DNA from 3 places in the Nocardia sp. XZ_19_385 genome. Region 3 is predicted to be linked to each of the others. Evidence: riboswitches for the same ligand, from Rfam matches in the RefSeq annotation. Region 3 holds a riboswitch; each other region holds the start of a gene.
The links. Region 3 has a riboswitch for cobalamin ahead of IBX22_RS19800 (CbtB-domain containing protein). Riboswitches for the same ligand answer to the same signal wherever they lie in the genome.
Positions count from the first base shown of each region.

Region 1 (9,882 bases), on a different contig from region 3:
TGCATCGGGCGGACGTGGTCGACGGGGCGATCGCCATCCTGGACCAATACGGCCTGGCCGACCTCACCATGCGACGGCTGGCGGGCTCGCTGCAGGTGCAGCCGGGCGCGCTGTACTGGCACTTTCCCAACAAGCAGGCGCTTTTGGGCGCGGTCGCCGACAAGATCCTCGCGCCCATGGACGATCCGATCACCGCGACCGAATGGTCGGACCAGATCAGCGAATTGGCGCACCGCCTGCGCGACTGCCTGCTCGCCTACCGCGACGGCGCGGAACTGGTCTCGGCCACCTACGCCTCCCGCCTGACCACCAGCAAGGGCCGGGAACGCTTCGTCAGCGCCACGATTCGCGCGGGCATGCCCCGCGACGAAGCCGAACTCACGGCCTTCACGCTGCTGTACTACGTGCTCGGCCACACCGTCGACGAGCAATCGCGCATGCAGATGGATTCAGTGGGCGCGCTGCCCGACGGCGCCTCCCCCATCGACGAGAACGCCGATCCGACAGCACGTTTCGACTTCGGCCTGCAACTGTTCGTGGCCGGCGTGCGGCATCTGCTGGGCACCCGCGTCCGCTGACCCATATCAAACGACTGTAAAACCTGTTGCGGCCCAGTAACTCCAGTGTGCTAGGCATGGTTGAATCGCGGTGGCTCCAGGGCCGTCGTCTGTTGTCAGCATGGATAGGACTTGCAGGACTCGCATGAGCGCACCACAACCACCTAATCCCTACAACCAGCCCGGCGGATGGCAGCCTCAGCAGCCCTATGGCGCACCGCAGCAACCTTACGGCGGTCAGCAGCCCTACGGCGCCCCGCAACCATACGGACCTGCGGGGCAACAGTATCCGCAGTACGGTCAGCCGCCGCCGGGCCAGCCGCCCTACGGTCAGCAGTTCCCGCAGCCACCTCGCAATGGCGGAAACAAGACGCTGCCACTACTTCTCGGCGGCGGCGCGCTCATCCTCATCCTCATCGTCGTGGGCGCGTTCGTCCTGTTCTCGGGCGAAGACGGCGGCATCGGCGGCTCGTCCAAGAGCCCGCGTGAGGTGGCCGAGGCCTGGGTGAACGGCACCGGCGACAAGAAGAACCTGGTCTGCAAGTCGGATCTGGCGAAGCTCGACAGCGTGAAGACCACCGGCACCGTCCCCACCAATGTGCCCAAGGTCGACGCGAAGAGCACCTTGAAGAGCGTCGATGTCGCCAGCGGCGCCAGCAGCGGCACCTTCACCACCGAGATCAGCGTGAAGGTCGCCGGCAAGACCACCGCCCAGACCTTCACCTACAAGCTGGTGCAGGAAAGCGGTGACTGGAAGGTGTGCGGCCTGACCGAGGCGCTGCTCAAATAGCCCGGGTCAGCGAGGCGCGGCCGAACTCTGCGCCTCGCGCACCTGCTGCTGATAGCGCTGCACGAACGGCAGCACCTGGTCGGTGATCACCTGGTTGTATTCGCGCGGCCGTTGAATCGGATTGGCGTGCCCGGTGTTTCGCGGGTACGCCACCAGCAGGCTGCCGTCGACGCCGCCGGCCAGTTCGATCAATACCTGGTGCGAATATTCGACGTCGACGACCCGATCGCGCTGGGCGTCGCGGGGACGCAGGAAGACGATGGCCGGGCGGGATCTGCCTTCGACCGGACGGGCCAGGGCGTGCAGGTCGCTGGTGGTGCCCCCCGCGACGATCGCCAGGAACTGGGATTCGATCAGGCCGTTGCTGGCAGCGTCGTCGGAGAAGATCTTCTCGTGCAGGACCCGTTCGATCACGTCACGGAGTTCGGGCATCCGGATCCCAGGGGCTCCGTGCAAGCCGCGATCGACGAATTCTCCTCGACGCGAGTACATTTCGACGATCAATCGCAGCGTCCGGCTCTCCCGCGCGCCGGGCAGCCAGCCCATCCAGCGCACCATGTCCTCGCCGCGACCGCGGCTCTCCTCCCGGACCGCGTTCAAATCCATCGGTGTGCAATCCAGCAGCACGCCGACCAGGCGGCGGTCGCTGCCGGTGTGGATGTGCCGGGCCACCTCCAGCGCGATCACCCCGCCCATGCTGTGGCCCACCAGCACCACGTTCTTCAGTCCCGACATGAGGGCCGCGCGGACGATCAGATCCGCGATCACCTTGGTGTCGATACCGCGGTTGTCGTATTTGATCGCCCACACCACGCCGAGCCGGCTCAGCGACGGCAGCGCGGCGGCGGTGTTGCTCGCGTTCAGATTGCCGAGCCCGACCAGGTCGACTACGACGGTGTCCCAGTTCTGTTGTTCGCCAGGGGTGGCGACGGGCAGGATCGCCGGTTCGGTCCGGGCGAGCCGGGCCCGCTCCGGTGCGATGTCGTAGGTCCAGTACTGGGCGAACGCGACCAGCACCGCGACGAGCACAGCCGCGACCCGGACCAGCGTCACCCGGGTGCGGCGCAACGTCGTCCAGTCGTGGCCGAGGCGGGTTTCCCGCCAGCGGGCCCGGCGTCGCGCGTCGTCGTAGGCGGTGACGGTGGACGGGTGCCGATCGTCCAACAGCGACATCACTCCACTGTGTCGGGGAAATGGATGGTCTGCCAACGGACTTACCGATGTCAACGGGGATAAACCTGAGCATTGCGAACGACTTCGGCGCAAGCCCGGTCAGAGAGCTGAAGACACCGGTGCGGGCCGCGTATCGGACGGCCCGGTATGGTTCACCCGTCATTCCCGGCGGGTGCGGGAATCCGGTGAGAATCCGGAACGGTCGCGCCACTGTGATTCGCCCTAGCAGGCGAGAGTCAGACCTCCCTCGCCGGGGCGAACTCTGGAAAGGCCGCGACTTGCCTATGGAGCTGCCGATCCTCCGCGTGCGGAGATCGATCGCCCGAGCCCGACTCGAGGCGCCGCCAACCGGCGCCACAACCGACCCGGCCCCGGGGCGAATTAGCTGTGACCACATTGGATCTGCGCCCGCGAACCGTTCGCGGATCGTCCGCGCAGGGGGAACCGCCTGTCTGGCAGCTCGTCGTCGAGGGCACCACACCGTCGTCGGGACCCGGTTCCATCCGGGGAAGCACGGCTGATGGTTCGCATTCGAACCGCGGTGGCCTTGCCGGTCCTCGCGGCACTCCTGTTGTGCGCGATGGTCGTCGCCACGGGCTTCGGCGCCGAGACGCTTCCGGTCTCCGCAGTGGTAGACGTGCTGAAGCACCGCATCTTCGGCGGCACGGTTGACGACCTCAGCCTCGACACCATCGTCTGGCAGCTCCGAGTGCCACGCACGGTGCTCGCCGCGGTTGTCGGCGCGGGCTTGGCGTTGGCCGGGGCGGCAATGCAGACGCTGGTCCGCAACCCACTGGCCGATCCGTACCTGCTCGGAGTGTCCTCCGGCGCGGGTGTCGGCGCGGCCGCCGTCATCACCTCCGGGCTATTCGCCGGCGCCGGAATCTGGGCGCTGTCCGCCGGCGCACTGGTCGGCGCATTCGCCGCGGCAGCAATGGTATTCGTCATCGCGATCGCGCAGGGCGGGCTGACTCCGCTGCGCCTGGTGCTCACCGGCACCGTCCTCGCCTCGGCGTTCGCGGCGTTCAGCAGCTACCTGGTCTTCCGCAGCAAGGATCCCGCGGCCGCCCAGTCGGTCCTGTTCTGGCTGCTCGGCAGCCTCGCCGGCGCGGACTGGACCAAACTCGGCCTGCCCATCGCCGTCGTCGCGCTCAGCGGATTGGCGCTCTACGTGGCCAGCGGCTGGCTCGACGCGCTGACCTTCGGCGCCGACACCGCCGCCTCTATCGGGGTCCCGGTCAAGCAACTGCGGATCGCCCTGTTCGTTCTGCTCGCGATCCTGGTGGGTGTGCTCGTGGCGGTCTCGGGTGGCATCGGATTCGTCGGCCTGGTCATCCCGCACGCCGCACGCCTCATCGTGGGCCCCCGGCACCGCAACCTGCTGCCCGCGAGCGCGCTGTGCGGGGCGCTGTTTCTGGTCGTTGCCGACGCCGCGACCCGCGCGCTGGGCCGCCCCACCGAGATCCCGGTCGGTGTCCTGACCGGTCTCATCGGCGCTCCGGCGTTCCTGCTCCTGCTGGGGCGTCGCCGCTACAGCTTCGGGGAATCATGAATCGCGCCACCGGTTTCCGCGCGTTGCCGAAGCCAAAGACGGCCGGAGTCGGCGTGGCCGCGAAGGCATTGGCGTGCGCCGCGGGGAAGCGGCGCGTTGTCGCCGACGCCACGTTCGACATCGAGCCCGGAGAAGTGGTCGGCATCGTCGGCCCGAACGGCAGCGGTAAGTCGACTCTGCTGCGGGTACTCGCGGGAGTGAAGCGGCCTGTGCACGGGCAGGTCCTCGTGGACGGTGCCGCGCTGCATGACCTTTCACCACGCCGCCGCGCGAAGACAGTGGCCATGGTCGCTCAGGACGAGCGTCCGCCCGCGGATCTGCGAGCCGGGGAAGTCGTCGCCCTGGGACGTACTCCCTACCTGCCGCCGTGGGGTGCCGGGTCACCGCGCGAGCAACAGGCCATCGAGGAAGCTTTGGCCGCAGTCGATTTGGCGGGATTCGCCGACCGGCCGGTGCACCATCTGTCCGGTGGCGAACGGCAGCGGGTGCTGCTGGCCCGCGCACTGGTGCAGGACACCCCGATACTCCTGCTCGACGAGCCGACCAACCATCTCGATATCACCCACCAGCTCGAATTGCTCGCGCTGACAAGGACTCTGAACCGCACCGTGGTCATGGCCCTGCACGAGTTGTCACTGGCCGACCGCTACTGCGACCGAATCCTGGTGCTGCACAACGGCACCGCACACCCGCTCGAAAAGCCGGAGACCGCGCTGCGACCCGAAGTCCTCGAGACCGTATTCGGCGTGCACGCCGTCCGCGTGCGGCACCCGGGCACCGGCGAATCACATCTGCTGATCACTCCCACCGCGTCCGTATGACGCGCTCGCGAAAGGCAATATCGATGAGGAACTCCATCCGGGTGCTGGCCGCGGCCGCGCTGACCGCCACCCTGGCCGCCTGCGGCAACCAGGCGCCCGCCGCGGGCACCCTGACCGTCCGCAACTGCGACGCCGACGTGCCGTTCCCCGCGCAGGCGCAGCGAATGTTCGTCAACGACGGCAACCTGATCTCCATGGCGCTGGCGCTCGGCGCGCAGGACCAGGTGGTCGCGGTGTCGAGCGTGCAACGGGACGCCGACACCCTGCGCCGGCACTACGGCACGGTCGTCGACGACCTGAAGTCCGTTGCTCCGCAATACCCGACGCGTGAAACCGTGCTCGCGCAGCGACCTGACGTCATGGTCGCGGGCTGGAACTACGGCTACGACGAAGCCAAGAACCTCACCCCCGCCTCGCTGCGCCAGGACGGCGTCGCCGCCTACGTCCTCACCGAAAGTTGCCGCCAGCCCGGCGAAGGCGCCCGTGGCATCGTCGAACCGTGGACCGCGCTGCGCACCGACCTCACCAACCTCGGCGCCATCACCGGCCGCACCGACCGCGCCGCCGAGCTCACTGCCGACCTGGACAAGCGGCTCGCCGCACTGAAATCCGCGCCGCAGCCGCAGCGCAGGCCCGATATCTTCCTCTTCGACAGCGCCAGCGACACCATCTTCTCCAGCGGCAAATTCGGTGCGCCGCAAGCGATCCTGGAAGCCGCGGGCGGCCGGAACATCCTCGACGACGTCGACGACACCTGGACCAAGGTCTCCTGGGAGCGGCTCGCGGCCTCCGATCCCGACGCCATCATGTTCGTCGACTATCCCGAACAGACCTTCGCACAGAAGGTGGAACTGCTGCGCGGCAAGCCCGGCATCAACCAACTGCGTGCCGTCACCGAGGGCCGTTTCCTGAACCTCCCCTACGCCCTGTGGACCAGCGGCCCGCTCAACATCGATGCCGCCGAGCAGATCCGCAAGCAGCTGGAGCGCTGGAACCTGGTCCCCGCCTCCACGGTCACCCCGAAGACCGACGACGCCACCGGCTGATCATCACTCGTACAGTCGGGTGCATGGAATTGCAGCTCGACGTACAGCCCGCCCCGCCCCTGCAGTTGACGCCGAGCTGCACGATCTACACCGGCACACTCCGGCTGGCGATAAAAGGCCGGTTCTTCGATTCCCTGAAGGCACCGGCCGACGAGTTCGGCGTCTTTGTTCCCGACGTCCCGCCGCTGCTCGACGGCGCGCCCGAACCCCGCGTGTGGGCCGAGGCGTACGTCGCGAGCAATGTGTCCGCCCCGGCCGCCGGCTTTCCGTCCGGCGTCGACAACGTGCGGGGTACGTACCTGGCTGACCCACGCGGCGGCGACTCCCGATGGCTGCATCTCGGCGGCGCCGCGTACATCCGCAAGGGCATCGCGTTGAACTACCGGCTCACCGTGCAGACCGCATAGCGCCGACCGCTTTCCGGAGCTGTCGGTGGCAGGCCGTACCGTGCAGGTACCGCACCAACCGATGATGAGGGGGCTCCGACCATGGGTAAGAAGCCGAATCGCGCGCATCGGGCGGCCAAGCAGCGGGCGCGTCAGGGCGGGTCCGATTTCTGGATCACGCACGGCGGTGTGGGCGCACGGTCCCCGGAGCAGGCCGCCCAGGCGCTCGCCGCGGCCGCCCTGGAAACGGCCAAGGGAGAAACCGCCGAGCGTTTCGCCACCGAACTCGCCGGGCCCGACTCTCTCACCGCGGAGCTGGAGCACGGCGCGCATCTGGCGGGCCAGCACGTCATCACACGGGTCTTCGAGAATGGCTGGCTGCCCGCCGACATTCACGAGGCCGCCCGCCGCCGGGTCGACGAATTCGCGGTCAGCTATGTCACCGATGTGCTGGCCGCCTACCTCGAGCCCTACCCCGCCGCCACGATCGACGACACCTGGCACGACCAGCTCGAGGCAGCCGGAGTGCGCGTCTGGTGGTCCACGGCGCAACCACACCTGAGCCAGTGGGCCGGTAAGCAGCTGCTCACGCCGGTCGAGGCGCTGACCGCGGTCATCCAGGCGCTGGCCCTGCTGCTACGGCTACCGAAGCTGGAACTGATCCGGCCGCTCCCGGGCACGGTGCGCCGTTCCGCCGCGGACACTCCGCACCGCGTCGACGACAAGGCGCTCACCCGAGTCCGCGGTCTGCTGGCCAAAGCCGAATCCACCTCGTTCCCCGAGGAGGCGGAGGCGCTGTCGGCCAAAGCTCAGGAGCTGATGACCAAGTACGCCATCGATCGCGTACTGGTCGAAGCGCGCGCCGTCGCCGCCGACCTGCCCGGCGCCCGCCGCATCTGGCTCGACACTCCCTATGTCGACGCCAAAGCTCTCCTGGTCGAGGTGGTCACCCACGCGAACCGCTGTCGCGCCATCTTCTCGGACTGGGGCTTCACCACAGTCGTCGGCGACGAACCCGACCTCGACGCGGTCGAGCTCCTAGTCACCTCGCTGCTCGTCCAAGCCACCCGCGCCATGATCGCCGGTGCCGACCCGGATCCGCGCGACGCCCACTCCCGCACCCGATCGTTCCGGAAATCGTTCCTGCTCGCCTATGCCACCCGCATCGGCGAGCGACTTGCCGAAGCGAACGAGGCCACGATCGCCGAATCCGCCGAACCGGAACACCTGCTCCCGGTGCTGGCTTCACATCAGGCCAAGGTCGACAAGGCCTTCGACAGCCTGTTCCCCGCGGTCGCGCCCAAACGCACCACCATCGGCAGCGCCGCCGGGTGGGACGCGGGCCGTGCCGCCGCCGACCGCGCCCAACTCCAGCCACGCTGACCAGCTCAGGGAACATTCGCACAGGTCACGCTGTTTTCAGTCAGTGGTGCCGAGGCACTCGCGGCGGAAAGACCGCCCGCGCCGTTGTGGGAACGAGGTGTCATGGCCGTACAGGTCGAGATCTGGACCGATATCAACTGTCCGTTCTGCTATCTGGGCAAGCGGCGGTTCGAGGAGGCCCTGGCGGATTTCCCGCACCGCGACGCCGTCGAGGTGCTGCACCGGTCCTTCGAATTGGATCCCACCCTGGATCCGGGACACAGCGACGCGGTGATCCCGCATATCGCCGAGAAGTACGGCATCAGCGAGGCGCAGGCCGCCGCCAACGAGCGCGGTATCGGCGCGCAGGCCGAGGCGATGGGTTTGGACTACCGGATCGAGGGACGCGACTTCGGCAGCAGCTTCGATATGCATCGCCTGCTGCACTTCGCCCTCGCGCAGGGCCGCCAGGAAGCATTGCTGGATGCGCTGTACGAAGCCAACTTCGCCGATGCGCGACCGCTGTTCGGCGACAACGAACGCCTGGTGCAGGTGGCGACCGGCGCCGGATTCGACGCTGCCGAGGTTCGGGCCGTACTGGCCGACCCCGAGACCTACGCCGACGCGGTGCGGGCCGATGAAGCCGAGGCTGCCCGGCTGGGTGCCCGCGGTGTGCCGTTCTTCGTCATCGACCGGAAGTACGGGGTTTCCGGGGCCCAGCCGCCGGAGGTGTTCGCGCAGGCGCTGGAGCGGGCATGGAGCGACCACACACCGGAGCTCGAAGTGCTCGGCGGCAGCGAGGACGCCTGCGGACCCGAGGGCTGCGCAGTCCCGCACCAGTGATCACGCGCCGGCGACCGATGAGATAGGTGCTCCTGAAGATGGCGGGGCCGACGCGGGCCGTCTGTGAGTAGTCTGCGAAGGCAAAGCTTTTCGTCGGAAGGGTATTCATATGTCGGTCGCGGCCGCGGTAAGTGATCAGATTCAGCGGGCCGGCGGGAGCTTCATGTTCTCGCGCGAGGCAAAGGATTTCGCGGCGAGCACCGGCGTGGAGGGGTTCCTGGGCGGCTATGTGCGGGGCCGGGGTGGTGTGCTCGGCGATGTGGACGCCGATGTAGTGAGCTCGGCGTTCGGATTCTTGCCGCTGTCGACGATCCGCTCGGGGTGGGAGGCGACCGCAGCCATTCCCGCCGCGAAAGCGGCCGAGGGGTACTTGCAGGCCTGTCAGGATTTCGGGCGGCGCAAACTTGCGTCGTTCGAGGCGGCGCCGCGACTGGCGGAGCTGTTGGAAGCTGTTGTGCTGGGGGCGGATTCGGCCGGGGCCGCGTTGTTCGCCGGGTGGCGGGCGATGCCGTTGGCGGCGGACGCACCGGCTCGGGTGCTGCATCTGGCGCATACGCTGCGGGAGTTGCGCGGCGGGTTGCACCTGATGGCAATTCGCGCGAGTGGATTGACGCCGCTCGAGGCGGTGGTGATCAAGGGTTCGCCGTTCAACGACGGACCGGGCCAAGCGGCTTGGTTCGGGTGGCAGGCGCCGTTCCCCGAGATCACGCCGGAGGTGCGAGAGCGGTGGGAGCGGGCCGAGGCCCTCACCGGCGAGATGATCACCCCGGCATTCGACGTACTCGACGCGGAGGCAGGCGCGGAACTCGTCGCGCTCGTATCCGCCTGCCACGACACGATTTTCGCCAGCCGCTAGCGGGTGGGGTCCCACGACGTCGGGTCCGAGCTAGGACCCGACGCCTGGCCGCCCGCCCCGATCAGGACCGAGCGGCTCGTGCTTCGCGAGTCCGCGGCCCGCGACCGTGCGGCCTTCATCGAGCTGTTCGCCTCGCCCGAGGTCGGCACCTACATCGGTGGACCCCGGCCACGGGACGAGCTCGAGCGCGCAATGCCTGATGTGTCCGGACGACGGCCCGGCCTGTTCGTCATCGAACTCGACGGAGCGATGATCGGCATGATCACGCTCGATCGGCGCGCCATCGCGCGTCCAGGTCACGTCCGTCCGGACGCCGAACTCGGTTACATGTTCCTGCCGGAGGCGTGGGGACATGGGTACGCCGCCGAGGCGTGCGCAGCCGTACTCGACTGGTTCGCCGACGTGCTGCCCGGTGAGCCGTTGACGCTCTGCACCCAGACCGCCAACGACCGCGCGATGCGCCTCGCCGCGAAGCTTGGGTTCACCGAGGTGGACC
Region 1 covers NZ_JACVEE010000009.1:32,279-42,160, forward strand. The annotation lists gene IBX22_RS36745 (TetR/AcrR family transcriptional regulator C-terminal domain-containing protein) at 1-578, shown strand, start outside; gene IBX22_RS36750 (hypothetical protein) at 703-1,347, shown strand; gene IBX22_RS36755 (alpha/beta fold hydrolase) at 1,354-2,520, opposite strand; cobalamin riboswitch at 2,652-2,785, shown strand; gene IBX22_RS36760 (iron ABC transporter permease) at 3,041-4,072, shown strand; gene IBX22_RS36765 (ABC transporter ATP-binding protein) at 4,069-4,893, shown strand; gene IBX22_RS36770 (ABC transporter substrate-binding protein) at 4,917-5,939, shown strand; gene IBX22_RS36775 (hypothetical protein) at 5,963-6,346, shown strand; gene IBX22_RS36780 (DUF2786 domain-containing protein) at 6,428-7,708, shown strand; gene IBX22_RS36785 (DsbA family oxidoreductase) at 7,811-8,530, shown strand; gene IBX22_RS36790 (hypothetical protein) at 8,640-9,386, shown strand; gene IBX22_RS36795 (GNAT family N-acetyltransferase) at 9,465-9,882, shown strand, end outside.
Region 1: linked by a shared signal. The riboswitch ahead of IBX22_RS36760 (iron ABC transporter permease) and the one ahead of IBX22_RS19800 (CbtB-domain containing protein) in region 3 are both predicted to bind cobalamin.

Region 2 (9,882 bases), on a different contig from region 3:
GGGCAACCACTCCACAGTACTGGAATGGACGGCTCAGTCCCAAATGGAGGCGATGGCCCGGAAGACCGGACGGGCGGTCAGCGGCGGTATTCGCTCACATATTCGGGAGCGCCCGCGCCCGAACGCAGCTGGTGCCGGCCGCGACCGACCGTGCGCAGCGTGGAGTTCAGGGTTTCCTCGAAATCGGCCAGGGTGGAATCGACGTAGTGGTCACACTCGTCGCGCATCCGGTCCGCCTCGACCTGGGCGGAATCGATGAGCCGCGCGGATTCCGCGTGCGCTGCCCGCACCACCTCGGTCTGTTGCACCAGGCGGGACTGCTCGGCCTGCCCCTCGGCGACGGAGCGGTCGTAGGAGGCCTGCCCGGCCTCGATCATGCGCTCGGATTCGACCCGGGCGCGACCGGTGACGTCCTCGTATTCGGCGTTACCGTCGGCGACCACGCGGTCGGCCTCGGCCTGGGCGCTCGCCACCAGGCGATCGGCGTGCGCGCCGGCCTCGGCGACCATCCGGTCGGCGTGTGCCTTGGCGTCGGCGAGGATGCGATCGGCTTCGGCACGGGCCGAGCTGACAGTCTCTTCGGCCTGCTCGTTGGCCGTGGTCACGGTGGTTTCGGCCGCGGATCTGGCGTCGGTGACGAGCTTGTCCCGGTGGTCGAGGACATCCTGGGCATCGTCGAGTTCGCCGGGCAGCGCGTCACGCACGTCGTCGAGCAGCTCGAGCACGTCGCCGCGCGGCACGATGCAATTGCGGGTCGGCGGGATGCCGCGCGCCTCTTCGACGATGGCCACCAGCTCGTCGAGTGCTTCGAATACGCGATACATGGATCACTCCCGCTTCTCTGCCGTGTCTACCAGAGCCAGTGTGCCTCCGATCACCGCCCACGCCGAGACCTCTATCGGTGTGTCGCGACAGTGTCTCGCACGCCACACAAAAGAAGTGGAGATACACCCTCCGCTTGGTGTTACATTCTTATGGAAGACCTGAGAAAGATCTTCTTAAGCACAGTTCGATCGGATATGACCATGACGGTTCTCGAAGCTCCACGGCAGGTGGTTCTGCCCCCGAGCATGTACACACCGTGGGCTGTCGCATACCCCGCCATGGGCGATCTGACCAGCGCGCGGTTCGAAGATCTGATGCGGTACCTGCGCGGCGATCGGGCCTTCGCCCAGTTGATCCGCTTCGCGCTGGTCGGCGGTTCCAGCAATGTCGCCTACGTGCTGCTGTTCTTCGCGATGCACGGCATCGGCCCGCTGGTCGCGAATGTCGCGGGATCGGTCGTCAGCACGATCATCGCCAACGAACTGCACCGCCAGCTCACCTTCCACGCGGCCGGTCGGGTCGGCTGGTTCACCGCGCAATGGGAAGGCGGCGGGCTCGCCCTGATCGGACTCGGCATCAGCACAGCGGGATTGGCGGCCCTGGAGATCTGGGCGCCCGGGCTGGGTGGCGCGGCGCAGGCCGGAGCTGTACTGGCTTTGACCGCCGCGGTCGGCGGGTTGCGGTTCCTCGCGCTGCGCGGTCTCGTCTTCTGACATCGACGACAAAGCCCCGGCTCCCAAGGGACCGGGGCTTTGTTTTGTCTCAGCCCCGCTTTTCGGCGAGGCGGGCGAGCAGGCGCTTGTGGACCAGGGGCGGCAGCATGTCGGCGACATCGCCCCCATAGGCCGCGACCTCCTTGACCAGCGAGCTGGACACGTAGCTGAAGGTCGGGTTGGTGGCGATGAAGAGCGTGTCGACGCCGGTGAGCTTCTTGTTCATCTGCGCCATCTGCAGTTCGTAGACGAAGTCGGTCGCGTCGCGCACACCCTTCACGATCGCGCCGATGCCCTCCTGCGTGGCGAAATCCACGGTCAGACCCTGCCAGGAGGCGACCCGGACATTGGGCAGGTGCGCGGTGGCCTCCCGCAGCATCTCCATCCGTTCGTCGACGGTGAACATGCCCTGCTTCTTCGGGTTGATCGAGACGGTCACCACGACTTCGTCGAATTGCGCCGCTGCCCTGGTGAATACGTCGAGATGCCCGTTGGTCATCGGGTCGAAGGACCCGGGGCACAGTGCTCCAGCCATGAGTGGACGCTACCGCGCGTTCCCCGGGAAGCGAACGCCGGGACCCGGCCTCACGCCGTGAATTCGGCCAGTTCGATTCGGGTCTCGCCGTACTTGCGCGGCTTGGCGGCGGTATAGCCGGTCGGCCAGACGATTTCGGGTGAGCGGATGGAACGCTCGACGATGATGAGGGCGTCGGCGGCCAGCCATTTGTGCTCGGCGAGCAGTAGCAGGTCGCCGATGACGGTTTCGGTGTCTACGTCGTAGGGCGGGTCGGAGAAGACGAGGTCGTATTCGCCTGCGCCGCCGCGTTGGAGGACCGAGGCGACGGTGCCCTGGCGGAGTTCCGCGCCGGGGAGGGCGAGGTCGGTGATGTTGCCCTGCACGATCGCGGCGGCCTTGCGGTCGGATTCGACGAGCAGGGCGTGGGTGGCGCCGCGGGAGAGGGCTTCCAGGCCGAGGGCGCCGGAGCCCGCGTACAGGTCGAGCACGCGGACGCCGTCGAGGTCCAGGCGGGCGTCGATGGCGCTGAAGAGGGCTTCGCGTACCCGGTCCGAGGTGGGCCGGGTACCGGCGGGCGGTACCCGGAGGCGCCGCCCGCCCGCTTGTCCCGCGACGATGCGCGTCATTCGGCGGCGGCCCCCGTGACGGCCAGCTCGACCAGCAGGTCTCCGCCTTCGACCTGCTGCACCTTCGCGATGGCGACGCGGGCGACGGTGCCGGCCCGGGGCGCGGTGATCGCGGCTTCCATCTTCATCGCCTCGATGGTGCCGATGGTGTCGCCCGCCGCGACCGAATCGCCTTCGGACACAGCGAGAGTGACTACACCGGCGAATGGGGCGGCGAGGTGGCCGGAGTTGGTCTTGTCGGCCTTCTCCGCCACCGGGACGTCGCTGGCGATGGACCGGTCGCGCACCGCGACGGGACGGAGCTGGCCGTTGAGGATGCACATCACGGTGCGCATGCCGCGGTCGTCGGGCTCGGAGATGGCTTCCAGGCCGATGAGCAGCGTGACGCCCTTCTCCAGCTGGACGCGATGCTCCTCGCCGTGGCGCAGGCCGTAGAAGAACTGGTTGGCCGAGAGCCCGGAGGTGTCGCCGTACTTCTCGCGATGCGCCTCGAATTCGGCGGCGGGGCCGGGGAACAGCAGCCGGTTCAGCGTGGTGCGGCGCTCCAGCGAGGTGCCCGTCAGACCGGCTTCATCCGCCGCGGAGAGTTCGGTTTCCGGCTTCGCGGGACCGCGGCCGGAAAGGGCCTTGGTACGGAACGGTTCCGGCCAGCCACCCGCCGGGGTGCCGAGTTCCCCACGGAGGAAACCGATTACCGAATCGGGGATGTCGTAGCGGGCCGGGTCGGCGGCGAACTCGTCGACGCTGACACCGGTACCGACCAGCGCCAAGGCGAGGTCACCGACCACCTTGGAGGACGGGGTCACCTTGACCAGGCGGCCCAGGAGCCGGTCCGCCGCAGCGTATTTCGCTTCGACCTCTTCGAACTGGTCACCGAGGCCCAGCGCGATGGCCTGCTGACGCAGGTTCGACAGCTGCCCGCCCGGAATCTCGTGGGTGTAGACGCGGCCGGTGGGAGCCGGAAGCCCGGATTCGAAGGGCGCGTAGACCTTTCGCAGCGCCTCCCAGTACGGCTCCAGATCGCAGACGTTCTGCAGGTCCAGGCCGGTGTCGAATTCACTGTGCGCGGCCGCGGCCACGATCGCGGAAAGGGCCGGCTGGCTGGTGGTTCCGGCCATCGCGGCGCTGGCGCCGTCGACCGCGTCCGCGCCGGCCTGCCAGGCGGCGAGGTAGGTGGCCAGCTGGCCGCCGGGGGTGTCGTGGGTGTGCACGTGCACCGGCAGATCGAAGTTACTGCGCAGGGCGGTAACGAGTTTCGCGGCAGCCGGTGCGCGCAGCAGGCCGGCCATGTCCTTGATGGCCAGGACGTGCGCGCCCGCGTCGACGATCTGCTCGGCCAGCTTGAGGTAGTAGTCGAGGGTGTAGAGGGTTTCGTTCGGATTCGACAGGTCGCCGGTGTAGCTCATCGCGACTTCGGCCAGGGTGGTGCCGGTTTCCCGGACCGCGTCGATGGCCGGGCGCATCTGGTCGACGTTGTTGAGCGCGTCGAAGATGCGGAAGATGTCGACACCGGTCGCGGCGGCCTCGGAAACGAAAGCGCGCGTAACCTTTTCGGGGTACGGGGTGTAGCCGACGGTGTTGCGGCCGCGCAGCAGCATCTGCAAATTGATGTTCGGCACGGCCTCGCGCAGGGCGGCCAGGCGCTCCCACGGGTCCTCGTAGAGGAAGCGCAGCGCCACGTCATAGGTTGCGCCGCCCCAGCATTCGATGGACAGCAGTTCCGGAGTCATCCGGGCGACGTGTCCGGCGACGGCCATGAGCCCGCTGGTGCGCACCCGGGTGGCCAGCAGCGACTGGTGCGCGTCACGGAAGGTGGTGTCGGTGACGCCGACCGCCTTCTGCTCGCGCAGCGCCTGCGCGAAACCTTCCGGGCCCAGGCGCAGCAGCTTCTGCCGGGAGCCGTCCGGCGGCGGCACGCTCAGGTCGATGGCGGGCAGCTTGTCGTGCGGGTAGACCGTGCTGCGGCGCTCACCGTGCGGCTTGTTGACGGTGATGTCGGCCAAGTAGTTGAGGATCTTGGTGCCGCGGTCCGCGGAGCCGCGCGAGGTCAGCAGCTGCGGGCGTTCGTCGATGAATGAGGTGGTGACCCGGCCGTCCTTGAAATCGGGGTCGTCGAGCACGGCGAGCAGGAACGGGATGTTGGTCGTGACGCCACGGATCCGGAATTCGGCGAGCGCGCGCCGGGCTCGGGCGGCCGCCGCGGGCAGGTCGCGGCCGCGGCAGGTCAGCTTCACCAGCATCGAGTCGAAGTAGGCGCCGATCTCCGCGCCCAGGTTCGCGCCGCCGTCCAGGCGGATGCCCGCGCCGCCCGGGGTGCGATAGGCGGTGATGCGGCCGGTGTCGGGGCGGAAACCGTTGGCCGGGTCCTCGGTGGTGATCCGGCACTGCAGCGCCGCACCCCGGATGGACACCGAATCCTGGCTCAGGCCAAGGTCTTCCAGCGTCTGCCCGGCCGCGATCCGCAGCTGCGACTGCACCAGGTCGACATCGGTGATCTCCTCGGTCACCGTGTGCTCGACCTGGATGCGCGGGTTCATCTCGATGAAGACGTGGTTGCCGCGCTCGTCGAGCAGGAACTCCACTGTGCCCGCGTTGCTGTAACCGATCTGGCGGGCGAAAGCGACGGCGTCGTTGCAGATCCGCTCGCGCAGCGCCGGGTCCAGATTCGGGGCCGGGGCGAGTTCGATCACCTTCTGGTGGCGGCGCTGCACCGAACAGTCGCGCTCGAACAGGTGCATGACGTTGCCGTGCTGGTCGGCCAGGATCTGCACCTCGATGTGGCGCGGGTTCACCACGGCCTGCTCGAGGAACACGGTCGGGTCGCCGAACGCGGACTCGGCCTCGCGGGAGGCGGCCTCGATCGACTCGCGCAGCTGTTCGGGGGCGGCGACGCGGCGCATACCGCGGCCGCCACCGCCCGCGACGGCCTTCACGAAGATCGGGTACTCCAGCTGCTGCGCGGCGGCGAGCAACTCGTCGATATCGGCCGACGGCGCGCTGGACTTCAGCACCGGCAGCCCGGCGGCCCTGGCCGCTTCGATGGCCGTGGCCTTGTTCCCCGCCATCTCGAGCACCTCGGCCGACGGGCCGATGAAGGTGATGCCCTCGCGGGCGCAGGCGGCGGCCAGGTCGGGGTTCTCGGAAAGGAAGCCGTAGCCGGGGTAGATCGCGTCGGCGCCGGCGGACTTGGCCGCGTCGATGATCGCGTCGATGGACAGGTACGCCCGGACCGGGTGCCCCTCCTCACCGATCTGGTAGGACTCGGCAGCCTTCATACGGTGGACCGAATTGCGGTCCTCGTGCGGAAAGACGGCGACCGTCCCGATGCCCAGTTCGTAGGCCGCGCGGAAGGCGCGGATGGCGATCTCGCCGCGATTGGCAACCAAGACTTTCGAGAACATTGACCCAAGGTACCTGGCGCAGAGCACGGCTCCGACACGGATACGGGCTTCGCAGCCATCTTCACAAGCGGGCCTAGCACGGTTGCGAAGTTGCGGAAATCGTGGCGTCACATCTCACCGCGCGGCGACGGCCGTGGTGCGCAGCGCCGATGGCCATGCGGCACGGCGAAATCGGCAGGGTTGCACGGAATATTCGCGGCTCGGCTTATGCTGGACAACGCAGCTGGTTTCTCCGGTGCGCGACGAGTTGGAGCCCCGACGTCACGCGCAGGAGTCGAGATCCGTCCGGATCGAGAGGGAACCCGGTGAGAATCCGGGACTGTCCCGCAGCGGTATGCAGGAACGACCGCCGTCAACAAAGCACTGGAGTGATCCGGGAAGCGACGGCCAGTAGGTGAGCCCCTAACTGGGGTCGGCCAGAAGGCCCGTGCCCGCAAGTCCGAAGACCTGCCAGTTGTGCCGGATACGCCGTATCCGGCGGCCACCGCCTCGTGGAATGGGCGCGCGGACCACCAGTGCTGACATTTCGGGCTCCGTTCTTCGCGGTTGCCGAGATGTCTGCTCGGTGCTGCCCGCCCCAACGGCGATGGTTCACGACCAAACACAGCACTGGAGAACATCGTGACTGTTACTTCTGCTCCGTTCACCGCAACGGTTCTCGGGCTCCCGCGAGTTGGACCTCGACGGGAACTCAAGCGCGCCACCGAGTCCTACTGGGCCGGACGCCTGGACAGCGCCGGCCTGCACAGCGTCGCCGCGGACCTGCGCCGTCAGCAGTACGCCGAATTGGCCGCCGCCGGAATCGATTCGGTGCCGGTGGGCACCTTCTCCTATTACGACCAGATGCTCGACACGGCTGTACTGCTCGGCGCGCTGCCGCCGCGGGTCGCCGGGGTCGAAGATCCGCTGGACCGCTATTTCGCCGCGGCGCGCGGAACCGACACCATCGAACCGCTGGAGATGACCAAGTGGTTCGACACCAACTACCACTATCTGGTGCCCGAAATCGGCTCGGAGACAGTCTTCTCGCTGCATACCGAGAAGCTGCTGGACGAGCTGGCCGAGGCGATCGCGCTGGGCGTCCCGGCCCGTCCGGTGGTGATCGGACCGCTCACCTTCCTGAAGCTGGCGAAGGCGACCGGTGGTGCGGCGCTGGATCGGCTCGATGAACTGGTGCCGCTGTACCGGGAGTTGTTGCGGCAGTTGGCTGCCGCGGGCGCGCAGTGGGTCCAGATCGATGAGCCGGTGCTGGTCACCGATCTCAGCGACGCCGAAATCGAGCTGGTGCGAAGCACTTACAGCGCACTGTCGGCCGGGGACGATCGCCCGGCGATCCTGGTGGCCACCTACTTCGGTCAGCCGCGGGCGGCGCTGGATGCGCTGGTGGAAACCGACATCGAAGGCGTCGCACTCGATTTCACCGCCGTCGAGGTGGCGGCTGTGCCCCCGCTGACGAACAAGCTGCTGGTCGCCGGTGTGGTCGACGGGCGCAATGTCTGGCGTACCGACCTCGATCGGGCGCAGACAACCTTGGGCACCGTGCTCGGTTCCGCGGCGTCGGTGGCGGTTTCGACCTCCTGCTCGCTGCTGCACGTGCCCTACACCCTCGCCGTCGAAACCGGCCTGGACGACCAGCTGCGGTCCTGGCTGGCTTTCGGTGCGGAGAAGGTCGCCGAAGTGCGACTGCTCGCCACTGCGCTGCGATCCGGCACGGAAGCGGTCGCCGCCGAATTGGCCACGGTCCGTGCGGCTCTGGAGTCCCGGCGCAACGATCCACGGCTGGCAGACCCGCAGGTGCGGGCCCGGCTCGGCGCGCTCGGGACGGACGCCGACCGGCGCACCCCCGCCGACGAGCGCCGTGCACTCCAGGCCGAACAGCTGCACCTGCCCAGCCTGCCGACGACCACGATCGGGTCCTACCCGCAGACCTCCGCGATCCGGCTGGCCCGCGCGGCACTGCGCAAGGGCGAGATCGACCAGGCCGAGTACGTCCGCCGGATGCGTGCCGAGATCGCGGATGTGATTGCGCTGCAGGAGAAGCTGGGCTTGGACGTGCTGGTGCACGGCGAGCCGGAACGCAACGACATGGTGCAGTACTTCGCCGAGCAGCTCGACGGTTTCGCCGCCACCGAGCTGGGCTGGGTGCAGTCCTATGGCACCCGCTGCGTGCGCCCGCCGATCCTGTACGGCGATGTGTCCCGGCGCGAGCCGATGACCGTCGACTGGATCAGCTACGCGCAATCGCGCACCGACAAGCCGGTCAAGGGCATGCTCACCGGCCCGGTGACCATCCTGGCCTGGTCGTTCGTGCGGGATGACCAGCCGCTCGCCGATTCGGCCGCGCAGGTGGCGCTGGCGATCCGTGACGAAACCGTGGACCTGGAGGCGGCGGGCATCCGCATCGTTCAGGTCGACGAACCCGCGCTGCGCGAACTGCTGCCGCTGCGGGCCGCCGATCAACCCGGCTACCTGGACTGGTCGGTGCGGGCGTTCCGCCTCGCCACCTCCGGCGTCGCGGACACCACGCAGATCCACACCCATCTCTGCTATTCGGAGTTCGGTGAGGTGATCGACGCGATCGCCGGGCTGGATGCCGACGTGACCTCGATCGAGGCGGCACGCTCGCATATGGAGGTGCTCGACGATCTCAACGCGGCAGGGTTCGATCTGGGTGTCGGGCCGGGCGTGTACGACATCCACTCACCGCGGGTGCCGAGCGTCGAGGAGATCACTGCCTCCTTGCGCGCGGCCCTGAAAGCCGTTCCCGCCGAGCGACTCTGGGTGAATCCGGATTGCGGGTTGAAGACCCGCGGGCCGGTTGAGGTGGAGGCGTCGCTGCGCAACATGGTGGCGGCCGCGCACGCGGTGCGTTGATTCGATCGGCCGGCCGCAGCGCGTCTGCGGCCGGTCGGCTCGCCCCGGCGGGGGCTTGTTTATGACTGACCAGTCATTCATAATTAGACCATGCCGAAGATTGTCGACAGAGCCGCACGACAGGAGGAGATCCTGGACGCCGCGGCGAAAGTGTTCGCGCGCAAGGGGTTTGCCGCCTCGCGCATCGAGGACGTGGCCGCCGAGGCCGGGATCGCCAAGGGCAGCGTCTACCTGTACTTCGAGAGCCGCAATGCGTTGCTCGCCGGGGTCTTCGACAGCTACGCCGTGAAGTCGGCACAGGTGCTGGCGGAGCTGGGTACCGGCTCGGCGCTGGACCGATTGAGCCGTTTGATCCGTGCGACCATCCACATGCTGGCCGCGCACCCGGACCACGCGCGGGTACTCCTGGACGTGTGGGCGTCGAATCCGCCCATCGATATGGCCACCACGTACCGCGAATACCGCAGCGCCATAGCGGATCTCCTGTTCGAGGCCGCCGCCGAAGGGGAGTTGCGCGCGGGCATCGGCGCGAACCACGCGGTGGTGATCGTGGGGGCGATCGAGGGCTGTCTGGTGCAGGCCCTGGTCGACCCCGAACTATCCCTGCGGGATCTAGCCGACCCGGTCATCCAAATCTGCGTCGAAGGGATTCGCCGATGACACTCACCGAACGCCTGATCGCACCGAACGCGTCCCGAGGCGAGGTGGTCTGCGGCTTCGGCGCCGCCATCCTCGGCGCCGCGACCATCTTCGTGCTGAGCTTGCTCGCCGACCTGGCCATCTGGCGCGTCGCGGTACTCACCGTGGTCGCCTTCGACCTGTTCGGCGGCGCCGTGGTCAACTCCACCTGCGCCGCGAAACTCTGGTACTACCGCCCGGGCCGAACCGCGCTCCATCACCTCGGCTTCGTCGCCATCCACATTCAA
Region 2 covers NZ_JACVEE010000001.1:1,715,849-1,725,730, forward strand. The annotation lists gene IBX22_RS08090 (DivIVA domain-containing protein) at 78-824, opposite strand; gene IBX22_RS08095 (GtrA family protein) at 1,026-1,538, shown strand; gene coaD (pantetheine-phosphate adenylyltransferase) at 1,588-2,073, opposite strand; gene rsmD (16S rRNA (guanine(966)-N(2))-methyltransferase RsmD) at 2,124-2,681, opposite strand; gene IBX22_RS08110 (pyruvate carboxylase) at 2,678-6,082, opposite strand; cobalamin riboswitch at 6,335-6,552, shown strand; gene metE (5-methyltetrahydropteroyltriglutamate--homocysteine S-methyltransferase) at 6,704-8,956, shown strand; gene IBX22_RS08120 (TetR/AcrR family transcriptional regulator) at 9,047-9,616, shown strand; gene IBX22_RS08125 (hypothetical protein) at 9,613-9,882, shown strand, end outside.
Region 2: linked by a shared signal. The riboswitch ahead of metE (5-methyltetrahydropteroyltriglutamate--homocysteine S-methyltransferase) and the one ahead of IBX22_RS19800 (CbtB-domain containing protein) in region 3 are both predicted to bind cobalamin.

Region 3 (9,882 bases):
GCATTACGTTGTGCCAGAACAAGTTACCCGCACGCACATTCCCCGCCCAGCCCCCTGAACCCTTCCGGCAGCCGCTCGGCAACCGGAACAGACGGTAGCGAACCGTTATCCAAAGTTTGCCCGGCGCCCGGGCGCGGCAAACGGTTCGTGACCGATGCCACGGGTGCAACACAACCCGACATTCGAGGACTCGGAGACGACTACTACGCTTCTGGCCTACTACTCTCTGTAGCGGAGTGGGCCCGGCACCGCTTGCGACTGCTCGCAGGTCGCTCGAAAAGATCGGACATGGAGGACAACCGTGACTGCCCTGAATGCTGTGAACCGTCGCATGGTCGCGGTTGCCGCACTCGCCGCGAGCGCGGCGCTGACGCTGACCGGCTGTAGTGCGGGGCAGATCTCGCAGACCGCCGACCAGGTCGCCGCGGTCAACGGCAACAGCGCCGACGTCGAGAAGATCGCGCTGCGCAATGTGCACATCGTCTTCCCCGGCAACGGCTACACCAACGTCAAGGGCGAGAAGGCGCTGATCGCGCTGTCCATCGTCAATATCAGCGAGACCGTCGCCGACGAGCTGACCAGCGTCGACACCGACCTGGGCCCGGTCAAGATCACCCCGCCGGCCGGGCAGTCCGCCTTCGTGCTGAAGCCGCAGCAGAACGTGGTCACGGCCACCGCGCCGGCCGGTGCCGCTGACGCCGCCGATTCACACGGTGCGGACTCGCACGGCACGCCGACCACCACGGCCGCACCGAGCACCACGGCCAAGCCGGCCACCGACGACCCCGCGGCCAACCCGGCGCTGATCGAGATCACCGGCTTGACCAAGGACATCACCCCCGGCCTCACCTACAAGGTCCGGTTCAACTTCAAGAACGCCGGCACCGTGGTTGTCGATGTGCCGGTCGACGCGGCCGACGCCGAGCGCAAGGTGACCGACAAGTCCGGCCCCGCCGAAGAGGGCCACGGCGGCGGCGGGCACTGAGTCTCCGCACCGAACTTCACCAAGGCTGCCGCACCCCCCGGGGTGCGGCAGCCTTCGTTTTGTCGGTAGGCCTCCGTAGGGTGCGCGTGTGGCCAAGACCAAGCCGATCTTCCGGTGCTCCGCCTGCTCCCACGAGGTAGCCAAGTGGCTGGGCAAGTGTCCCGACTGCGGCGCCTGGGGCACCGTCGACGAGGTGGTCATCTCCGCCGCCGCGGCGAGTCCCGCGCGGCGCGCCATGCTGCCCAGTACCGCGGCCGCGCCGATCTCGCAGATCAATTCCAAAGTCACCCAGGCGCGTTCGAGCGGAGTCAGCGAACTGGACCGGGTGCTCGGCGGCGGTGTCGTCGCCGGTTCGGTGGTGTTGCTCTCCGGTGAGCCCGGAGTCGGCAAGTCGACCTTGCTGCTCGAGGTGGCCTACCGCTGGGCCAGTCAGCGCGACGAGACGGCGCTGTACGTCACCGCGGAGGAATCGGCGGGGCAGGTGCGCCTGCGGGCGGACCGGACCAACGCGGTGCACGAGCGGGTGTATCTGGCCGCGGAATCCGATCTTTCGATCCTGCTCGGGCATGTCGAGCAGGTGCGGCCCACGTTGCTCGTCGTCGACTCCGTGCAGACCATGCTGGCGCCGGAGGTCGACGGCGTGATCGGCGGCGTCACCCAGGTGCGCGCGGTGACCTCCGCGCTCACCTCGCTGGCCAAGTCGAGCGGGATCGCGGTGCTGCTGGTCGGGCACGTCACCAAGGACGGCAATGTGGCGGGCCCGCGCACGCTGGAGCACCTCGTCGACGTGGTGCTGCAGTTCGAGGGCGACCGGAACTCGACGCTGCGCATGCTGCGCGGCATCAAGAACCGTTTCGGCAGCGCCGACGAGGTGGGCTGCTTCGAGCTGCACGAGGACGGCATCTCCTGTGTGGACGACCCGTCGGGGTTGTTCCTGCACCACAAGACCGAGTCGGTGTCGGGCACCGCGGTCACGGTCGCCATGGACGGCAAGCGACCGCTGGTGGCCGAGGTGCAGGGCCTGACCGTGGAAACCGAGCAGCCGCAGCCGCGCCGTGCGGTGAGCGGCCTCGATTACAACCGGGTCGCCATGGTGCTGGCCGTATTGCAGAGCCGCGCCAAGGTTTTCATCGGCAAGCACGACGTCTACGCGGCTACCGTCGGCGGCATGCGGCTGGTGGAGCCGACGGCCGATCTGGCGATCGCGCTGGCTTTGGCGAGCGCGGTGTCGGAGGAGGCGCTGCCCGCCGGCTGGGTCATCCTCGGCGAGGTCGGATTGGCGGGCGAGGTGCGCAAGGTGACCGGCATCGGCCGCCGCCTGGCCGAGGCCGAGCGGCTCGGTTTCACCGACGCGGTGGTGCCGCCGGGCACCGAGCGGATGAAGGGCTCCAAGATCAAGATCCACGAGGTGGCCGATCTGAGCGCGGCCATCCGGGTCACCGGCCTGCCGCGCGGCAAGCGCAAAGCGGCGAAGAAGGACGAACGCCCGAAGCAGAAGGCGGCCACGCCGCAGGTGGAGGAACGACCGCGCCTGGCCGCCGTGCCGGACGACATGGACGTCTTCGACGAGCAACCGACGTTCTAGAACCTCAGGCGATATTGAACGGCTCAGCCGCGCTGCGCACCGAACCGAGCTGCGCCACAACCGAATACGCGCCGGACTGGACCGGGACCCGGGCGCCCGCGCAACTGGGCTGCGAGGTGGACCCGGACCAGGTGACCTGGAACGCGGCCTGCTCGCCCCGGTTCAGCATGCGCACATCCGGCTGCCCGTCCGGGTAGCAGTCGGTGCTCGACCACAGCCGCTTCTGGCCGTCCAGGGAGTACACCGAAATCTGCTGCAGCCCCGACCCCACGTCCCGCGAGCACGCGGTGGCGGAGATATTGGTGATCACGATGCCGAAGACCGGCTGCTCACCGGACTTGTAGGTGGGCTGCTCCACCGTCACCTTCACCGCCAGCGACTGGTCCGGGCACTGGCCCTGGGCGACCGGCGCTCCGCTGGCCGGCGCCGACGGGCCGGGCGCCGCGCTGGAAGCGCCCGCGACGGCGGCATCGGGAGTGAGGGCGGGTTTGGTCTCGCCCGCCTGCTTCTCCGTCGTGGTGGTGGCGCTGGCCGCGGCCGCTTTCGGATCGCCGGTGGAACCGCCGCCGCGCGCGATCATCACCGCGAGCCAGATCACCACCGCGATCGCGACGACCAGTATTCCGATAGCGAAAACGCGACGACGCCAGTAGATCTCCGGAGGCAGCGGTCCAGTCGGTTCCAGCACTACTCAAAGGTAAGGGCAGCACTGGGCAACCGGTCTCTCCGACCTCGGCGTGTCGAGTCGAGACCGGTTGCCGCGTCAGCGAAGATCCGGCGACCGCCTCCGGAAAAGGGGTGCGTCAGGCCGATTCGCCGATATTGCCGACCACTCGGTGCAGGTTGACCTTGCCTTCGGCGAGTTTGTAGGTGACACAGGCGATCGCGAGTTCACCGGTCGCGACCCGGTTGGAGATGATCATCGACCGCTGGGTCAGCAGCCGGGCGGTTTCTTCCACGTGGCGGGCTTCCAGTTCGTCCACCGTGGCGAGGCCTTCGCGGCGGCCGATCAGGATCGACGGCGTGACCTTCTCGACCACGCTGCGAATGAACCCGCCGGGTACCTCGCCGCCGTCGAGGGCGTCGATGGTCGCCTTCACCGCGCCGCAGCTGTCGTGGCCGAGCACCACGATCAGCGGCACGTTCAGCACTTGTACGCCGTACTCGATCGAGCCGAGTACGGAACTGTCCACCACATGGCCGGCGGTGCGCACCACGAACATGTCACCGAGGCCCTGATCGAAGATCAGCTCGGCGGCTACGCGGGAATCGCCGCAGCCGAACAGGATCGCGGAGGGGTGCTGGCCGTCGACAAGTTTCGCCCGGTCGGCAGCCCCTTGGCTAGGATGCAGCAGCGTGTCGCTTACGAAACGCTCGTTGCCTTCGCGCAGGGACTTCCAGGCACTGATCGGATTGGAATCAGGCATACCGTTCATTGTGCACAAGGGAACGGGTTACCAGCGAGTCCGTCGCGTTACGGCACGGCAAATATCGACTCGCCGCGGGGCGGCAGGGATGGTGAAGTGATCGACGCTGAGGTGTTGCTCGATTGGTACTCCGAGTCCGCGCGCGACCTTCCGTGGCGGCGGCCCGGCGTCACGGCCTGGCAGATCCTGATGAGCGAGATCATGCTGCAGCAGACGCCGGTGGTGCGGGTGCAGCCGATCTGGCTGGAGTGGGTGGCCCGGTGGCCGGTGCCGTCGGCGATGGCGGCCTCGTCGCAGGCCGAGGTGCTGCGGGCCTGGGGCAAGCTGGGTTATCCGCGCCGGGCGCTGCGACTGCACGAATGCGCGCGGGTGCTCGCCGCCGAGCACGGCGACGAAGTGCCGGCCGATGTGGACGTGCTGCTCGGGTTGCCGGGAATCGGGGCGTACACCGCCCGCGCGGTGGCCTGCTTCGCCTATGGACAGCGAGTCCCGGTGGTGGACACCAATGTCCGCCGAGTGGTGGCGCGGGCGGTGCACGGGCGGGCGGAGGCCGGGAATCCCGCCTCGCGCGACCTGCCCGAGACCGAGGCGCTGCTGCCGGTGGAGATCGACCGGGCCGCGAAGTTCTCCGCCGCGCTGATGGAGCTCGGCGCGACGGTGTGCACGGCGCGTAGTCCCGAGTGCTCGGGGTGCCCGCTGCCGCGCTGCGCCTGGGTCGAGGCCGGGCGGCCCGCCTCGGACGTCGTTCGCCGGGTGCAGAAGTACGAGGGCACCGACCGGCAAGCCCGGGGACGGTTGCTGGACGTGCTGCGGGATTCGAGTGGGCCGGTCGAGCGGGTGCGCTTGGACCTCGCGTGGACTCGCGATCCGGGACAGCGGGATCGGGCGCTGGATTCGTTGCTCGTCGACGGGCTGATCGAGCAGACCGCGGACGGGTTGTTCGCGCTGGCCGGCGAAGGCAGCCCGGTCTAGAGCACCCGGTTCAGAAAGGCCTCGACCTGGGCGCGGTAGACCGCGGGCTGATCGTCGTGGACGAGGTGTCCGGCGTCGGGGATCAAGGCGTAGGTCGCATTCGAATTGGTGGCGGCCATCTCCCGCATCTGCCCCGGTGGCGTGATGGTGAATTCGCCTTCGAGAAGTAGCGTCGGCGCACGCACCGCGCGCCATTCGGTCCAGAAATCGCGGGTCCCCCACTCCTCGGAGATATCGCGGAAGGTGCCGACCGAGCCGTGCAGCCGGTAGCCGTCGGGGCCGTGCTCGAAGGAGTTCAGGAAGTAGCGGCCGGCGACCGGGCCGAAGAATTCCAGCACCGCGTCCGCGTCCGGGAACGGCTGCGGCCAGGCTTCGATCATGGCGGCCCAGTGGGCGGCGGTGCGGCCCTGGAAATCCGGAGCGATGTCCTCGACCACCAGCGCACGGACCCGTTCGGGATGCTGCGCGGCGAAGACCCAGCCGTGCAGCCCGCCCATCGAATGCCCGACGACAACCATCGGTTCGGCGATGCTCGCGGTGGCCGCCGTCAGGTCGGTCACGAACGCCTCGGTGGTCAGCTCCGCAGGCGCGGGGCGCCCGTGCCCAGCCGCGTCGAAGGTGTACACGTGCCCATACCCGCGCAACCAATCCAGGTGATCCCCCCAGGTCCGCGCACTACCCATCAACCCATGCAGCAGCAGGATCGGCACCCCGGCCCCGCCCTCGTCAAACAACACAGCCAGATTCTGCCCCATGCGCCCTGGGAGGGGTCCTATCGCCGACCCCGCGAATACACTCGAATCATGGCTGTTGTGAAGATCAACGCGATCGAGGTTCCGGAGGGCGCGGGCCCCGAATTGGAGAAGCGGTTCGCCCATCGTGCGCACGCGGTGGAGGGGTCGCCCGGGTTCCTCGGCTTCCAGCTGCTGCGCCCCGTCGCCGGGGACAACCGGTACTTCGTTGTCACCCAGTGGGATTCCGAGGATTCCTTCGCGGCCTGGCGGGACGGCCCGGCGCGCGCCGCGCACGCGGGCAGCGGCGACAAGAAGCCGGTCTCGACCGGGGCGTCGCTGCTGGAGTTCGAAGTCGTCATGGACGTCTCCCCCAAATCCTGATCTTGTTTCACGAATCGCCCGGCAAGCCATGGCTCGCCGGGCGTTCCCATATGCCGGATATGCCGTGTTGACGGCAGCCGTAAGGGCCTGTCACAGTTCGAGGGACAGACGCGAGGGGTGCTGCGGTAATTCCGGTGTGATTCCGGAGCGGTCGCGCCACTGTGATCCATGCACCGGGTTGTCCCAGGTGCCGGGAAGCCAGACACCGGCACCCATCGCACGGACCACTCGATGGGACGCGTATCCCTAGGAGGAACTCATGGCCATCGCGCATATCCCCAGCCGCGCAACCGATTCGCTGGCTACCGTGCTCGTCACGGTGGGTGTCGTTCTGCTCGCACTGCTCACGCTGTACCTGGTCGGTTTCGATCAGGGGGCCATCTCGCGCAGCGGGATGTTCATGCATGAGCTGATGCACGACGGACGCCATCTGCTGGGGCTTCCGTGCCACTGAACGAATCCCTCAAAACCCTCCTATTGCGCGGCCTGCTGGCCGGATTGATCGCGGGCCTGCTGGCCGCGACGGTCGGCTACTTCGTCGGCGAGCCGAAAATCGAAGCGGCCATTGCCATCGAGGAAGCCGCCGCGGGCGGCCATTCGCACGGCAGCGAGGAAGAACCACTGGTCAGCCGCGGCGGTCAGAAGGCCGGGCAATTCCTGGCACTCGGCCTGGCAGGCCTGGCACTCGGCGCGATCTTCGCCGCGGTCGCGCATTTCGGCCGCCGCTACACCGCGCTGTCCGGCCCCCGATTCGCCATTGCCTCGGCGATCGGCGGCTGGGCCGCGATCGTCGCGGTGCCGTTCTTCAAGTACCCGGCGAACCCGCCCGCGGTCGGCGATCCGGAGACCATCAGCGACCGCACCTGGTTGTGGGTGGCCGCCGTGGTCCTCGGACTGGTCGCTGTCGGCGCGGCCGTCTTCGTCTACAAGCTGCTGCACACCCAGCTCGACAGCTTCCGGCTGATCGGCGGCGTGGCCGCGTTCGTCGCGGTCGTCACCGTCGGCTATATCGCGCTGCCCGGCGTCGACGAGGTCAAGGCCGACTTCCCGGCCAGCCTGCTCTGGCAGTTCCGGGTGTCTTCGCTCGCGGTGTCGGCGACGCTGTGGGCCTGCCTCGGCCTGGCTTTCGCGGCGCTGACCGAGTTCGCCACGCGCTCTAGCTCTCCCGTACGAGAACCGGCTGCTACCGCGGGTTGATCCCGGTCTGGAACTCGAAAGGCAGTGTCGGTCCCATGACCGCCACTGCCTTTTCCGTTTGGCCGCAAAACCTTTCACTAGCACCGATCCGGGAACCCGCGCGGGCGCCGCGCCCGGTCGCGCTGGCTTTCGGTGCGCTCGTCGTCGCCCTGCTCGCCGGCGTCGCCGAGGCGCTCGCGCAGACCGCGCTGCTGCTGGAACGCTCCGACGCCGATCTGGGTGGCCTCGCGACCGGACTCGCCATGCGCGCCGTGCTCTATCTGGTGGTGCTGGCCGTCGCCATCCGGATGACGCACGGCGACCGCTGGGCCCGCGTCGCCCTGACCTTCGGGATCGGCGTCCTCGGCCTGGCCTCGCTGCTCGTCGAGCCGATCCGGGCCGTGCTGTCCACCGACGACATCGGCACCCTCTTCGACGGCGTCACGGCGAGCGGCGTCGGTATCGCGATCTTCCGTGCCATCCACGTGGCGGCGGTCCTCGTCGCGATCCCAGCGATGTACCACCGCATCGCCCGCCCCTACTTCCGCGCCTGACCCGACCGCATGGCTCCCCACGTACCGACATCGGCACGCGAAGAACCAAGCGGCAGACTCGATTACGCGAGAGCGGCGTCGAGCGAGATGTTGTCCACGCCCGCCAAGGCCTTGCTCACCGGGCAGCCCGCCTTGGCGGCGGCCGCGGCGGCGGCGAAACCGGCAGCGTCCAGACCCGACACCCGGCCGCGCACCGTCAGCTTGATGGCGTTGATCCGGAAGCCACCGGCCGGGTCCGGGCCCAGGGTGACATCGGCGGTCACGTCCAGGCTCTCCGGGGTGCCGCCCGCGTTGCCGATCTGCGCCGAGAGCGCCATCGCGAAGCACGACGAATGCGCGGCGGCGATGAGCTCCTCCGGGCTGGTCGTGCCGTCGGCGTCCTCGGCCGAACGCTTCGGGAACGACACGTCGAACTTGCCGACGCCGGAGCTGGCCAGGTCGACCTGCCCGGAGCCGTCCTGCAGCCCGCCGGTCCAGGCGGTGCGCGCGGTACGTGTTGGCATCACGGTCCTTTCAGATGATTCGATCCGTCGGCAACGAACCTACTCGCCGCGATCAGACTGTGAGGCCGGTACGACGATCGAGCTGTTCGAGTACCAACGGCCAGGCGGCGCGATGCCGATCGCGTGCCTTCTCATTCGGAAAACCCGAGTGCCGCAAGCGAAGTCGGATACCGCGCGGCTGATGCACGAACTCGATGTTGACCACGGTTTCGGCGCCCTCGGTGCCGTCCGCCCCGGTAACCCAGGTGAATTCCACCAGCCGTTCCGGTTGCAACCGTAGAAACCGGCCATAGTGCGGGCTGCGTTTGCCCTCGAATTCGGTTTCGAAGAAGAACGGCTCGTTCACCGCGGGTTTCATCAGCACCGAGCCCGGCGCGGCGAACCAGATGTCGAAGCCTTGCGTCAGGGCCGCGTACAGCAGACCCGGGGACGCTGCCATCACCCGTTCGACGGTGAGCTGGTGCGGTCGGTCGGACAGATCCGGTATCCGAACTGGCTGATCCATTCGACCGACCCTACTCATCACTCGGGGTTGGTGACCCGGGCCAGCACAATGCCGCCGAGAATCAGTGCGAGGGAAAGCATTCGGCCCGCGCTGAGCGGATCCCGGTGCACCAGCACACCGAGCCCGATGGCGCCGAGCGCGCCGATACCGGTGAAGACGGCGTAGGCGGTGCCGACCGGCAGCGTCTGCATGGCCCGCGAGAGCAGATACACCGCGAGCGCGCCCAGCACGAAGCAGACCAGCGTGGGCAGCGGCTTGGTGAAGTTCTCGGTCGGTTTGATGCTCTGCGACCAGATGATCTCCACCAGTCCGGCGAAACCGAGGACGACCCAGCTCATGTCAGTACTCCTTGCCCAGCCGCCGAGCCGCCGCCAGCGCCGCCTGATAGGAATCGTCGTGCTGGGCACGCAGGTGCGCGAGGTGCGGATCCTGGCGCGAGTTGGCCAGTTCGGCGTTGAGGAACACCGTGTCCTCGACGGCGAAGTGACCCGCGAAGAAGTCGCGCAGGTAGCGCTCCTGGTAGTCGAAGCGTTCCTTCGGCGCACCCGGCGAGTAGGCGCCGCCGCGGGCCGACGCGACCACGAAACGGGTGGGGGCCAGCGACATTCGCGGGAACGTGATCTGGTCCAGCCAGGCCTTGAGGCTCGCGGGGATCGAGTAGTTGTACATCGGGGCGCCGATCAGGACTACGTCGGCGGCGCGGACCTCGGCGAGCAGTGGCTCGACGACGGCCCAGGCGGCGCGCTGCGCCGGGGTCTCGGCCAGATCCGCCAGTCGATCGAGATCCGTTGCGCCGTTGGCCAATACGCGATCGCAGAGTTCCGCCCAGGCCTCGTCGATGAACGGAATCGGGTCGGCCGCGAGGTCCCGGTAGCGGTAGTCGCCCTCCGGGTGTTCACCTCGCCAGGCTTCGGCGAACGCGGAACCGAGTTCGCGGCTGAGGGAATTGCGGCGGGCGCTGGCGTCGAGGTGCAGCAGGGCGGTCATGAGAGCCTCCGAAGTAAGTGGACACAATGTCCGTTTCGTGCTTACGGTAGAGCAGAACCGGACATTGTGTCCA
Region 3 covers NZ_JACVEE010000002.1:1,520,684-1,530,565, reverse strand. The annotation lists gene IBX22_RS19835 (hypothetical protein) at 302-985, shown strand; gene radA (DNA repair protein RadA) at 1,074-2,570, shown strand; gene IBX22_RS19825 (hypothetical protein) at 2,575-3,258, opposite strand; gene IBX22_RS19820 (carbonic anhydrase) at 3,374-3,997, opposite strand; gene IBX22_RS19815 (A/G-specific adenine glycosylase) at 4,094-4,969, shown strand; gene IBX22_RS19810 (alpha/beta fold hydrolase) at 4,966-5,706, opposite strand; gene IBX22_RS19805 (antibiotic biosynthesis monooxygenase) at 5,773-6,084, shown strand; cobalamin riboswitch at 6,185-6,313, shown strand; gene IBX22_RS19800 (CbtB-domain containing protein) at 6,344-6,538, shown strand; gene IBX22_RS19795 (CbtA family protein) at 6,529-7,281, shown strand; gene IBX22_RS19790 (hypothetical protein) at 7,317-7,814, shown strand; gene IBX22_RS19785 (OsmC family peroxiredoxin) at 7,877-8,317, opposite strand; gene IBX22_RS19780 (SRPBCC domain-containing protein) at 8,370-8,822, opposite strand; gene IBX22_RS19775 (multidrug efflux SMR transporter) at 8,840-9,160, opposite strand; gene IBX22_RS19770 (FMN-dependent NADH-azoreductase) at 9,162-9,809, opposite strand.